One region of the Streptomyces sp. NPDC059010 genome, then DNA from elsewhere that is predicted to be linked to it. Evidence: riboswitches for the same ligand, from Rfam matches in the RefSeq annotation. Region 1 holds a riboswitch; the other holds the start of a gene.

Region 1 (5,742 bases):
ACGTCAGTCCGCGATCGGCAGGTACACCCGGTTGCCCGCCGCCGCGAACTCCTTCGACTTCTGAGCCATGCCGTCCTCGATCTCTTCCTGGGATCCACCGTGTTGGCGACGGATGTCCTGGGAGATCTTCATCGAGCAGAACTTCGGCCCGCACATGGAGCAGAAGTGGGCCGTCTTGGCGGGCTCGGCCGGCAGCGTCTCGTCGTGGAACTCCCGTGCCGTGTCCGGGTCGAGAGCCAGGTTGAACTGGTCCTCCCACCGGAACTCGAAGCGGGCGTCGGACAACGCGTCGTCCCACTCCTGTGCGCCGGGGTGTCCCTTGGCGAGGTCGGCCGCATGGGCGGCGATCTTGTAGGTGATCACGCCCGTCTTGACGTCGTCACGGTTGGGCAGGCCCAGGTGCTCCTTGGGCGTCACATAGCAGAGCATGGCCGTGCCCCACCAGGCGATCATCGCGGCGCCGATGCCGGAGGTGATGTGGTCGTACGCCGGCGCGACGTCCGTGGTCAGCGGGCCGAGCGTATAGAACGGAGCTTCATCACAGATCTCCTGCTGAAGGTCGATGTTCTCCTTGATCTTGTGCATCGGGACATGTCCCGGGCCCTCGATCATGGTCTGAACATTGAAACGCTTCGCGATCCGGTTGAGTTCCCCGAGAGTGCGCAGTTCCGCGAACTGCGCCTCGTCGTTGGCGTCCGCGATCGAGCCCGGCCTGAGGCCGTCGCCCAGCGAGTACGTGACGTCGTACGCCGCGAGGATCTCGCAGAGTTCCTCGAAGTTCTCGTACAGGAACGACTCCTTGTGATGCGCCAGGCACCACGCGGCCATGATCGAGCCGCCGCGCGAGACGATGCCCGTCTTGCGGTTGGCGGTGAGCGGCACGTACGGCAGGCGCACACCCGCGTGGACGGTCATGTAGTCCACGCCCTGCTCGGCCTGCTCGATGACCGTGTCCTTGTAGATCTCCCAGGTCAGCTCCTCGGCACGGCCGTCGACCTTCTCCAGCGCCTGGTAGAGCGGCACCGTGCCGATGGGCACGGGGGAGTTGCGCAGCACCCACTCACGGGTGGTGTGGATGTTGCGGCCGGTCGACAGGTCCATGACCGTGTCGGCGCCCCAGCGGGTCGCCCAGGTCATCTTCTCGACCTCTTCCTCGATGGAAGAGGTGACCGCGGAGTTGCCGATGTTGGCGTTGACCTTCACCAGGAACCGCTTGCCGATGATCATCGGCTCGATTTCCGGGTGGTTGACGTTGGCGGGCAGCACCGCCCGGCCCGCGGCGATCTCGTCGCGGACCACTTCGGGGGAGACGTTCTCCCGGATGGCCACGTACTCCATCTCGGGCGTGATCTCGCCGCGTCGCGCGTAGGCGAGCTGGGTGACCGCCTTGCCGTCACGGCCGCGACGAGGCTGGCGCGGCCGTCCGGGGAAGACGGCGTCGAGGTTGCGCAGACCACCGCGCGGCGAGGTGTGCTTGATCCCGTCGTCCTCGGGACGAACAGGACGACCCGCGTACTCCTCGGTGTCACCGCGGGCGATGATCCAGTTCTCCCGTAGCGGGGACAACCCCCTGCGGACGTCGGTATCGGTCAGTGGATCGGTGTACGGGCCCGACGTGTCGTACAGCGTGACCGACTGCCCGTTGGTGAGGTGCACCTGGCGGACCGGCACCCGCAGGTCGGGGCGCGAACCCTCGACATACGCCTTGTGCCAGCCGATGGACTTCCCGGCCTCCGGGGACGTTTCACCCTGAGTGGGCTGTTCGTCCTGGCTGGAGGCAGGCGTGCGCGTGTCCTTGATGGTCATGAGACCTACTCCCTACGCCGGCATTACCCGGTAACAGGTTCGGCGGTCGACGCAGCGGTATCCGTCTGCCGACGTTTCGTGTGAAACATCACTCGTGGTGAGTGATGTTTCATGTGAAACATCGCTGGGACGGAGGTCAGCGCCCTCTCAGCCCGGTGCTCCGAGCTCCCGCGTGTACAAAGGTGGCACCACGCTAGCGTCAATTCGGGCGCGGTGAACAGAGGGCCTCGGTCGTTCTTGCGATGATCGGGCGGTGACCTCGACGCATGAACCTCCGTACCCACCGCCCGAGCGGCCCCGTGGATCCGGCGCCGGAAACGGCCCCGTACGGGGCAACGACCGTACAGACGGCCGGGGTTCAGGGGTCGCCGGAGCGAGATACGACGGCGGATACGGCCGGGGTCCCGGGGGCGGCGGTCACGAAGGTCAGTTGGCCGGCGATCAAACGGCTGGCGATCACATGACGGGGACCGGCGGCTGGCACCAGCACGGTCCCGGGGCCGGTGGCCTGCATGAGCACGGACCCAGAGCCGGGGGCATGCATGAGCACGGTCCGGGATCCAGCGGCTCACCAGGGCGCGGGCCCGGCCCGGATGACGAGCGCGGGCATGATTCCGGTGCTGGTCATGGGCACGGAGCTGGCTACGACGGCTCGCGCGGCGGTGGTGGCGGCGGCCGTGGCGGTGGCGGTGGCGGTGGCGGGGACGATCGCGGTCATGGGCATGGGCACTCGCACAGTCACGCCCACGGTCCTGCGGCGCCCGTCTCCCGGCATCTGCGCAAGGTCATCGCGGCGATCCTGATCCCGTTCGCCGCGGCGGTGGTGGTGGGGCTCGCGGTGCTGTGGCCGGGCGGTGCCCCGCCGCACGAGCGCACGGGGGTCGGCTTCGACCGACAGACACAGCAGGCCACGGTCACCAAGGTGGTCGAGCTGAGCTGCAAGGACGTGGGCGCCTCTGGCGTGCCGCCGACCGGTGACACCTCCACCGCCGAGGGTTCCTCCGCCGCGCAGCAGGAGAAGGGCACCTGCAAGAAGGCGACGATTCGCGTCGACACGGGCAACGACAAGGGCCGTACGTTCACCGAGATCGTGCAGCCCGACCAGTCACGGCAGTTGCACGAGGGCCAGGAGGTCGTGGTCGCCTACGAGCCCTCCGCGCCCAAGGACCTGCAGTACTCGGTCACCGACGTGAACCGTGAGTTCCCGATGATGCTGCTCGCCGGCATCTTCGCGCTCGCCGTCGTGGTGGTGGGCCGGATGCGCGGCGTCATGGCGCTGGTCGCGCTGGCCATCAGCTTCATGGTGCTTACCTTCTTCATCCTGCCGGCGATCCTGCAGGGCTCGAACCCGCTGGTGGTGGCGGTGGTGGGGGCGAGCGCCATCATGCTGATCGCCCTCTACATGTGCCACGGCCTGTCGGCCCGTACATCCGTCGCGGTGCTCGGCACGCTGCTCTCGCTGCTCCTGATCGGCCTGCTGGGCTCGGGGTTCATCGACTGGGCCGCGCTCACCGGCAACACGGACGACAACACCGGGCTGATCCACGGGCTGTACCCGTCGATCGACATGAGTGGTCTGCTGCTGGCCGGCGTCATCATCGGTTCGCTCGGTGTCCTCGACGATGTGACGGTCACCCAGACCTCGGCGGTCTGGGAGCTGCACGAGGCCAACCCGACGATGGGCTGGCGCGGGCTGTACCGCGCGGGCATCCGGATCGGCCGCGACCACATCGCGTCCGTGGTCAACACACTCGTCCTCGCCTACGCGGGCGCCGCCCTGCCATTGCTGCTGCTCTTCTCGATCGCGCAGAGCGGCGTCGGCACGGTCGCCAACAGTGAGCTGGTGGCCGAGGAGATCGTGCGCACGCTGGTCGGCTCCATCGGCTTGGTCGCCTCGGTGCCGGTCACCACGGCCCTCGCGGCCCTGGTGGTCTCGGCCGACCGGCCGGAGAAGGCGGCGGCGCCGACGGGCTCCCAGCCGGCTCCGGCGGGCTCCAGGCCGGCCCCGGCAGGCGCACAGGCGGCTTCCGGGCGCGGCGGGCGAGGGCGCCGACGGAAGCGGTGACAACAACGGCGCGGTGGCGACAGCGGCGCGGTGACGACTACGGCCTAGCCGGGTCGTTCGGTCCCGCCCGTCCGGCGGAGCGCGAAGTACATCCGGCGTTGAGGAAGCGCTCCCACGCGCCCCTTGTGCGCCGCTGAAGCGTTACGCCACCGCCACCCTCACCGGTGCGACACGTCAGCCGGCACTCTGCTCCTCCGCCAGGATGCGGTCCAGGGCCTCGTCGAGGTGGGCGTCGAAGTCGGCGAGCGCGCCCTCCTGCCCGAGCGGCACCAGCTTGTCGGTGCGGTCCAGGAAGGCCACGAGCGGCGCCACCGAGGAGCGGAACAGCGCCTGGTCGGCGCCGACCTGAAGGCGGATCAGAACGTCACCCAGCGTCTCGGAACCCGCCGGAGAGACCCGCACATCGCCCTCCCCGCACGGCCGCCCCACCCCGTCGACCAGCAGCTCACGCCCGAATGCCCAGGTCACCGGGGCATCGCCGGGCAGATGGAAGGTCAGACGTACGGCATAGGGATCACAGGTCTCGTAGCGCAGCTCCACCGGGATGCGGAAGGAAAGCTCCTCCGAGACGAGAAAGCTCATCATGACCTCTGCCTGTACGGACTCGCGCATCGCCTACCCCGTCGTTTGCCTTCGACTGGCCGGGAACGGAACCCGACACTGGTGGAATCTTGCTGAACGTACACGAGAGATCACAAGGAGTGAGTTTTCACATACTGATAGAGATCGAGAGTGACCCCAGGAGCCGCCCGACCTCGTCCTGCAACTGCCGCGCCGCCGGCAGCAGCCGGTCGGCCTGGTGGGCCGGCAGGGAAATGGCCATCGTCGCGGCCGTTGTGCCCACGGTGATCGGGATCGCCGCGCACACCGTGCCCAGCGCGTACTCCTGGCGCTCGGTCACCGTCTCCATCCGCCGGATCCGTTCGAGGCGGCGCAGCAGGGTGCGGCTGTCGCGCACCGTGTACGGGGTGATGGCCTGCACGGGATGGCGCGCGAGGTGGTCCCGGCGGGCGTCTTCGTCCAGCTGGGACAGCAGGCATTGACCGATGGCGTGCGCGTGGCCCGTCTCACGGAAGTCTGCCCACTCCTCGACCGCCGGAGTGCCCGGGCTGTCGGAGACGCACATGACCTCGATCTCGCCGTCGCGGTAGAGGGCGTAGTACACGGGGACGCCGATGGCGTCCCGGCACTGGGCGAGCGCCTCGGCGACCGTGCTGCGACGTTTCTGCTGGGCTCCACTGCTGCCCAGCCGCACAGCGGCCTCGCCGAGGAAGAACAGCCCTTTGTCGCGGCGCAGATAGCCCTCGTGCACCAGGGTGCGCAACAGGTGGTACGCGGTGGGCAGCGCCAGCCCGGTCTCGCGGGCGAGTTGCTTGGCGGGAGCGCCGTACTCGTGCTCGGCGACGCATTCCAGCAGGCGCATCGCGCGCTGGACGGATCCGATGAGCGTCGCGGAGTGTGGCTGCTCGGGGGGTGTCGGTGGGGGTGTCGGGGACGCCTGTCGCGGTACCTGGGGCACGGAGGGCGGCGGTCGTCGTACGGGTGTGTGGGGTTCTGAAGGTGCGGTGTCAACCGTGGCCAAGGGTTACTCCCGAAGCGCGAGGGGGGAGCCCGTGCTGGGAAACACGGGAGGGGTGCACGCCGCTCACGGGGTCGTCCCCCGCGTCGATTTCCGGACTCTATTCGTCCGTCAGCGCGCGCTGATGCCCTGCTCGGGAAACTTCCCTCGCCCGAGGGAACCGGTGATTCCTGTTACCGCCTCCCGGTTCCCACGGCTCTCACGGCCCTCACCAGTCGCTGCGCGACGACGAGCTCGACGTGAACTTCCGTACGACGTAGATCAGTCCACCGACCAGGGCCACGAACACCAG
Region 2 (5,742 bases), on a different contig from region 1:
TCCCGCTCGCCGACGACCTCCAACTCAGGTGCGTCCAGCGGCAGTCGACGGTAGAAGGCGAGGAACACGGAGGTGAGCGGCCCGCGCAGCGCGACGGTCGCCTTCTCATGGCCGTGCCGCCAGGCGATGGCGTTCTCGCCCAGTTCGATGACCCTCCCCCACCCTTCGGGCGGGGGTGCCCCCATCTCGCTTCGCTCGGCGTCCACCGCGCCCGTGTCATCCGTCGCGTGCAGATGGATGCTGCTCCCAGGCCGCCGCAGCTCCCTCGCCGGATCGTCCGGCAGCGTCCGCTGCGCCCACTCGATGATCTCCAGCCACTCGTCGATCGCGTCGGCGGCCACATCCGGCGCGACCTCGTACGGCAGCCCGGCGGCGAGCGTCGCGTCCGCCCGGTGGACGGTGATCTCGTGGGTCATACGGCGGGCCCAGAACCCGGCGGTGAGGACCCCGGCCCACCCCCACACCTTGGCGTCCGGCCCGGCCTCCCGCAGCGCGCCGACCAGCATCTCGCCGGTCTCCGCGAGCCAGGCGTCCAGGGCGGCCGGGTCGCCCTGCTCCGCCGGTCCGCCGTGGAGCGGGACCGTCTCCTCCGGAACCTCCTCCTGCGCCCGCGTCCGCACGATCAGCTCCACCCAGCGCAGGGCGCCGCCGGTGTGCCGGACGAGCTGTTCCAGCGACCAGTCCGGGCAGGTCGGGACGGTGGCCGACAGATCGGCGCCGGACGTCACCACGGACCTCAGCAGGCCTACCTGGTGGGCGATTTCATCGCAGTAACGATCATGTGCGAGCAGCGTCATGCCTCGCACCCTACGGGCCGCGTGATCAGCCCAGCACGACAATTTCGGCCGCGTCGAACTCCACGCCGACCTCGTCCCCAACCTCCGGCGCGTCCCGCAGCGCACACGCCGCCTCCAGGCGCGGCGCGTCCTCCGGCTGGACGTGCACGGCGACATGCGTGCCCTTGAAGGTGCGTGCCGCGACCGTGCAGCACAGGCCCGCTTCGGGCGCCACGAGCCGCACCCCGGCCGGACGTACGAGCAGCGTCCGCGGGCCCTGTGCGGCGCCCTCGCCGACCGGGAGCTTGCCCCAGGGCGTGTCCGCGGCCTCCCCGGCGACGGTGCCCTCGACCACGTTGTCGAAGCCGAGGAAGCGCGCCACGAACTCGTCCACCGGCCGCTGCCACACCTCAAGCGGCGTCCCGGTCTGGGCGATCCGCCCGTCCCGCATCACCACGACCCGGTCGGCGAGCGCGAAGGCCTCGCCCTGGTCGTGCGTCACGGCGAGCACGGTGGTGCCCAACCGCCCGAACAGCTCCCGGAGTTCCACCACGAGCCGCTCCCGCAGCGAGCGGTCGAGCTGGCCCAGCGGCTCGTCCAGCATCAGCAGCCGGGGGCGGGGCGCGAGCGCACGGGCCAGCGCGACCCGCTGCTGCTCCCCGCCGGAGAGGGAGGCGACGGCACGGCGGGCGGCGCCCGGCAGTCCGACGAGTGCGAGCAACTCCCCCACCCGCTCGGCCTGTTCACCCTTGGAGGCGCCGTGCATCCGGGCCCCGAAGGCGACGTTGCCGCCGACGTCCCGCTGCGGGAAGAGCTGATGGTCCTGGAACATCAGCCCGACGCCCCGCCGGTGCGCGGGCACCCCGGCCTGGTCCCGCCCGTCGAGCCGGACCCGCCCGGCGTCCAGCGGCTGCAGCCCCGCCACGGCCCGCAGCAGCGTCGACTTGCCGCTGCCGCTCGGCCCGAGCACGCACACGATCTCGTGCTCGGCGACATCGAGGCCGACGGCGTCGAGCACGGGCCGGCCGCCGAACCGTACGGTCGCGCCTTCCAGGCTCAGCAGACTTCGCGCACTCGGCGTACTCGGCGTCATCTCAGAACTCCCCCGTCCGATCCTTGCGAAGCCGCTCCAGCACCAGCAACGCCACCGCGCACACCACCATCAGTACCGTCGAAAGGGCCATCGCCTGGCCGTAGTTGAGCTCACCGGCCCGCCCCAGCAGCCGCGCCACGGCCACCGGCAGCGTCGGGTTGTCGGGCCGCGCGATGAACACCGTCGCCCCGAACTCCCCCAGCGACACCGCGAAGGCGAACCCGGCCGCGATCAGCAGGGCCCGCCGCACCATCGGCAGATCCACCTCACGCCAGACCCGCCAGGGCGAGGCCCCCAGCACCGACGCCGCCTCGCGCAGCCGCTGGTCCACGGCCCGCAGCACGGGCAGCATGGTCCGTACGACGAACGGCACCCCGACCAGCGCCTGCGCCAGCGGCACCAGGATCCAGGAGGCCCGCAGATCGAGCGGCGGCTCGTCCAGCGCGATCAGGAACCCGAAGCCGACCGTCACCGCGGACACCCCGAGCGGCAGCATCAACAGCGCGTCGAAGCCGCGCACGAACCGGCCCGCGTCCCGCCGGGTCAGCGCGGCGGCGGCCAGACCGCCGATCAGCACGGCGATGAGGGTGGCGACGACGGCGTATTGGAGCGAATTGCCGATCGCCTCGATCGGCGCGACCAGGAAGACACCGCCGTCGGCGCTGGTCAGCGCCCGGTAGTAGCCGAGGTCGGGGGCGTCGAACGAGCGCTGCACCAGCACGGCGAGCGGCAGCAGCAGGAGGACGACGATGACAGCCAGGACACCGGCCAGCAGTGCCCACTGCCCCGCACCGCGCGGCCGCCGGGCGGTCACCGAGGCGTCCACCAGACGCAGGGCGCTCTCCCGACGCCGTACCGTCCAGGCGTGCACGGCGAGGATCGCGGCCACGGCCAGGAACTGGATGATCGTCAGGACGGCGGCGGTGGACAGGTCGAAGATCTCGGAGGTCTGCCGGTAGATCTCCACTTCGAGGGTCGAGAAGGTCGGCCCGCCGAGGATCTGCACCACCCCGAAGGAGGTGAAGGTGAACAGGAAGACCATGAGCGCGGCGGCGGCCACGGCGGGCCCGAGCGCCGGGAGGGTGACCTGACGCCAGGCCTTCAGCGGCGAAGCCCCGAGCATCCGCGCGGCCTCCTCCTGCCGTGGGTCGAGCTGGGACCACAGTCCGCCCACCGTGCGTACGACGACTGCGTAGTTGAAGAAGACGTGCGCGAGCAGGATGGCCCACACGGTGGTGTCGAGCCGTACGCCCCACAGCTCGTCGAGGAGTCCGCCGCGGCCGACCAGCGCGAGGAACGCCGTGCCGACGACGACGGTCGGCAGCACGAAGGGGACGGTCACCACGGCCCGCAGGACCTGCTTGCCGGGGAAGTCGAAGCGGGCGAAGACATAGGCGCCCGGCAGCGCGATCAGCAGCGTCAGCGCGGTGGAGGCGAGCGCCTGCCAGGTGGTGAACCACAGGACGTGCCGGATGTCCGACTCCCCGAGCACGTCCCACAGCCGCCCGAACCGCCACACCCCGTCGACCTTCAGACCGCGCGCGACGATCGCGGCGACGGGGTAGGCGAAGAAGACCGCGAAGAACGCGACGGGCACGGCGATCAGGCCGAGCCGCACCGCCGCGCCGCCCTTGGAGGCCCTTGTACGGCCCTTGCGCGGGGCTACTTCAGTACGAGCGAGGTCCACGACTTGACCCAGTCGTCACGGTTGTCGGCGATCTTGGCCGGGTCCATGGTCTCGGGATCCTTGGCCTGCGGGCCGTACTTCACGAACTCCGGCGGGACCTGGGCGCCCTCCCGCACCGGGTAGACGAACATGTTCAGCGGCATGTCGTCCTGGAACGTCCTGGTCAGCAGGAAGTCCAGGAGCGCCTTGCCGCCCTCGGTGTTCCTGGCGTTGCTGAGCAGGCCCGCGTACTCGACCTGCCGGAAGCACGTGCCCGTCGCGACGCCCGTCGGCGCGCTGGTCGGCTTGGGCTTGGCGTAGATCACCTCGGCGGGCGGCGAGGAGGCGTACGACACGACGAGCGGCCGGTCGGCCCCCGCCTTCTTGCCGCCGGCGGACCCGGAGAACTCGTTGTTGTAGGCCTGCTCCCAGCCGTCGACCACCTTCACGCCGTTGGCCTTCAGCTTCTTCCAGTAGTCCGGCCAGCCGTCGTCGCCGTACCGGGCGGCGGTACCGAGCAGGAAGCCGAGGCCGGGTGAGGAGGTGGAGGCGTTCTCGGTGACGAGGAGGTTCTTGTACGCGGGCTTGATCAGATCGTCGAACGAGCTGGGCGGGGTCAGCTTGTGCTCGCTGAAGTACGCCTTGTCGTAGTTGACGCAGATGTCGCCGGTGTCGATGGGGGTGACCCGGTGCTTGTCCGGGTCGACCCGGTACTCGGGCAGGATCAGGTCGGAGCCCTTGGGCTCGTACGACTGGAACAGCCCGTTGTCGAGCGCCCGCGAGAGCAGGGTGTTGTCGACGCCGAAGAAGACGTCGCCCTGCGGGTTGTCCTTGGTCAGGATCGCCTTGTTGACGGCCTGCCCGGCGTCGCCGTCCTCCAGGACCTTGACCTGGTAGCCGGACTGCTTCTCGAACGCGGCGAGAACGCCCTTCGAGACGGACCACGAGTCGTGACTGACAAGCGTCACGGTCTTGCTCCCGGCCCCGGCGTCGCCGCCGCCCGAGTCGGACGAACCGCACGCGGACAGCGTGACAAGGCCGAGACCGACGGCGAGGACCGTGGCCTTCTTGATGATGCTCACTGAATTCCTCCTGGGGTTGACCAGGAAGAGACGCGGCCCTGCCCGGAAGTCCGCTTTCGACTCCCGGGCAGGGCGCAACAGCTTGAGTGATGACCGAACTTCCTACCCAGAATGACCTGGGCAAGGTTCAGAGGGTCTGCGGCCGGTGCCGCACTCTCAGCGCTGTGGCGCTCCCCTGTCGGAATATGAAGATGTGCTTACGGCGACCTTACGGTGGCCAGACTACCGCTCGGTCGCGGCGAGCTGCCCACACGCCCCGTCGATCTCCTGACCACGGGTGTCCCGAATGGTCACCGGCACACCATGGGCGGCGATGGCCTCGACGAACGCCTTCTCGTCCTCGGGCCGGGACGCGGTCCACTTCGAGCCCGGCGTCGGGTTCAGCGGAATCAGGTTCACATGCACCGGCCTGCCCTTGAGCAGCCGCCCGAGCCGGTCACCGCGCCAGGCCTGGTCGTTGATGTCCCGGATGAGGGCGTACTCGATCGACAGCCGCCGTCCGCTCTTCCCGACGTACTCGAACCCGGCGTCGAGCACCTCGCGCACCTTCCACCGCGTGTTCACGGGCACGAGGGTGTCGCGCAGCTCGTCGTCGGGCGCGTGCAGCGAGATCGCGAGCCGGCACTTGAAGCCCTCGTCGGCGAACCGGTGGATGGCCGGCACGAGACCGACCGTCGACACGGTGATCCCGCGCTGCGACAGCCCCAGCCCGTCGGGCTCGGGGTCGGTGAGCCGACGGATGGCTCCCACCACCCGGTTGTAGTTCGCGAGCGGCTCCCCCATCCCCATGAAGACGATGTTGGACAGCCGGGCGGGCCCGCCCGGAACATCCCCGTCCCTGAGCGCCCGCATCCCGTCCACGATCTGATGGACGATCTCCGCGGTGGACAGATTCCGGTCCAGCCCCGCCTGCCCGGTCGCACAGAACGGGCAGTTCATCCCGCATCCCGCCTGCGAGCTGATGCACATGGTCACCCGGTCCGGATACCGCATCAGCACCGACTCGACGAGCGTCCCGTCGAACAGCCGCCACAGCGTCTTGCGCGTGTCACCCTGGTCGGTCGACAGATGCCGTACGACGGTCATCAGCTCGGGAAACAGCTCCTCGCGCAGCTTGTCACGCGA

The links. A riboswitch is a leader RNA that binds a small molecule or an ion and turns the genes downstream of it on or off. The one in region 1 is predicted to bind thiamine pyrophosphate.
Region 2: linked by a shared signal. The riboswitch ahead of ACFWYS_RS02580 (thiamine ABC transporter substrate binding subunit) and the one ahead of thiC (phosphomethylpyrimidine synthase ThiC) in region 1 are both predicted to bind thiamine pyrophosphate.

The regions. Positions count from the first base shown of each region.
Region 1 is NZ_JBHYJA010000047.1:22,769-28,510, reverse strand. Features, by position in the region: gene thiC (phosphomethylpyrimidine synthase ThiC) at 4-1,806, opposite strand; TPP riboswitch at 1,799-1,988, opposite strand; gene ACFWYS_RS37070 (YibE/F family protein) at 2,345-3,871, shown strand; gene ACFWYS_RS37065 (SsgA family sporulation/cell division regulator) at 4,046-4,483, opposite strand; gene ACFWYS_RS37060 (IclR family transcriptional regulator) at 4,581-5,453, opposite strand; gene ACFWYS_RS37055 (DUF5326 family protein) at 5,659-5,742, opposite strand, start outside.
Region 2 is NZ_JBHYJA010000002.1:97,247-102,988, forward strand. Features, by position in the region: gene ACFWYS_RS02565 (maleylpyruvate isomerase family mycothiol-dependent enzyme) at 1-797, opposite strand, end outside; gene ACFWYS_RS02570 (ABC transporter ATP-binding protein) at 823-1,869, opposite strand; gene ACFWYS_RS02575 (ABC transporter permease) at 1,871-3,556, opposite strand; gene ACFWYS_RS02580 (thiamine ABC transporter substrate binding subunit) at 3,532-4,617, opposite strand; TPP riboswitch at 4,699-4,804, opposite strand; gene rlmN (23S rRNA (adenine(2503)-C(2))-methyltransferase RlmN) at 4,840-5,742, opposite strand, start outside.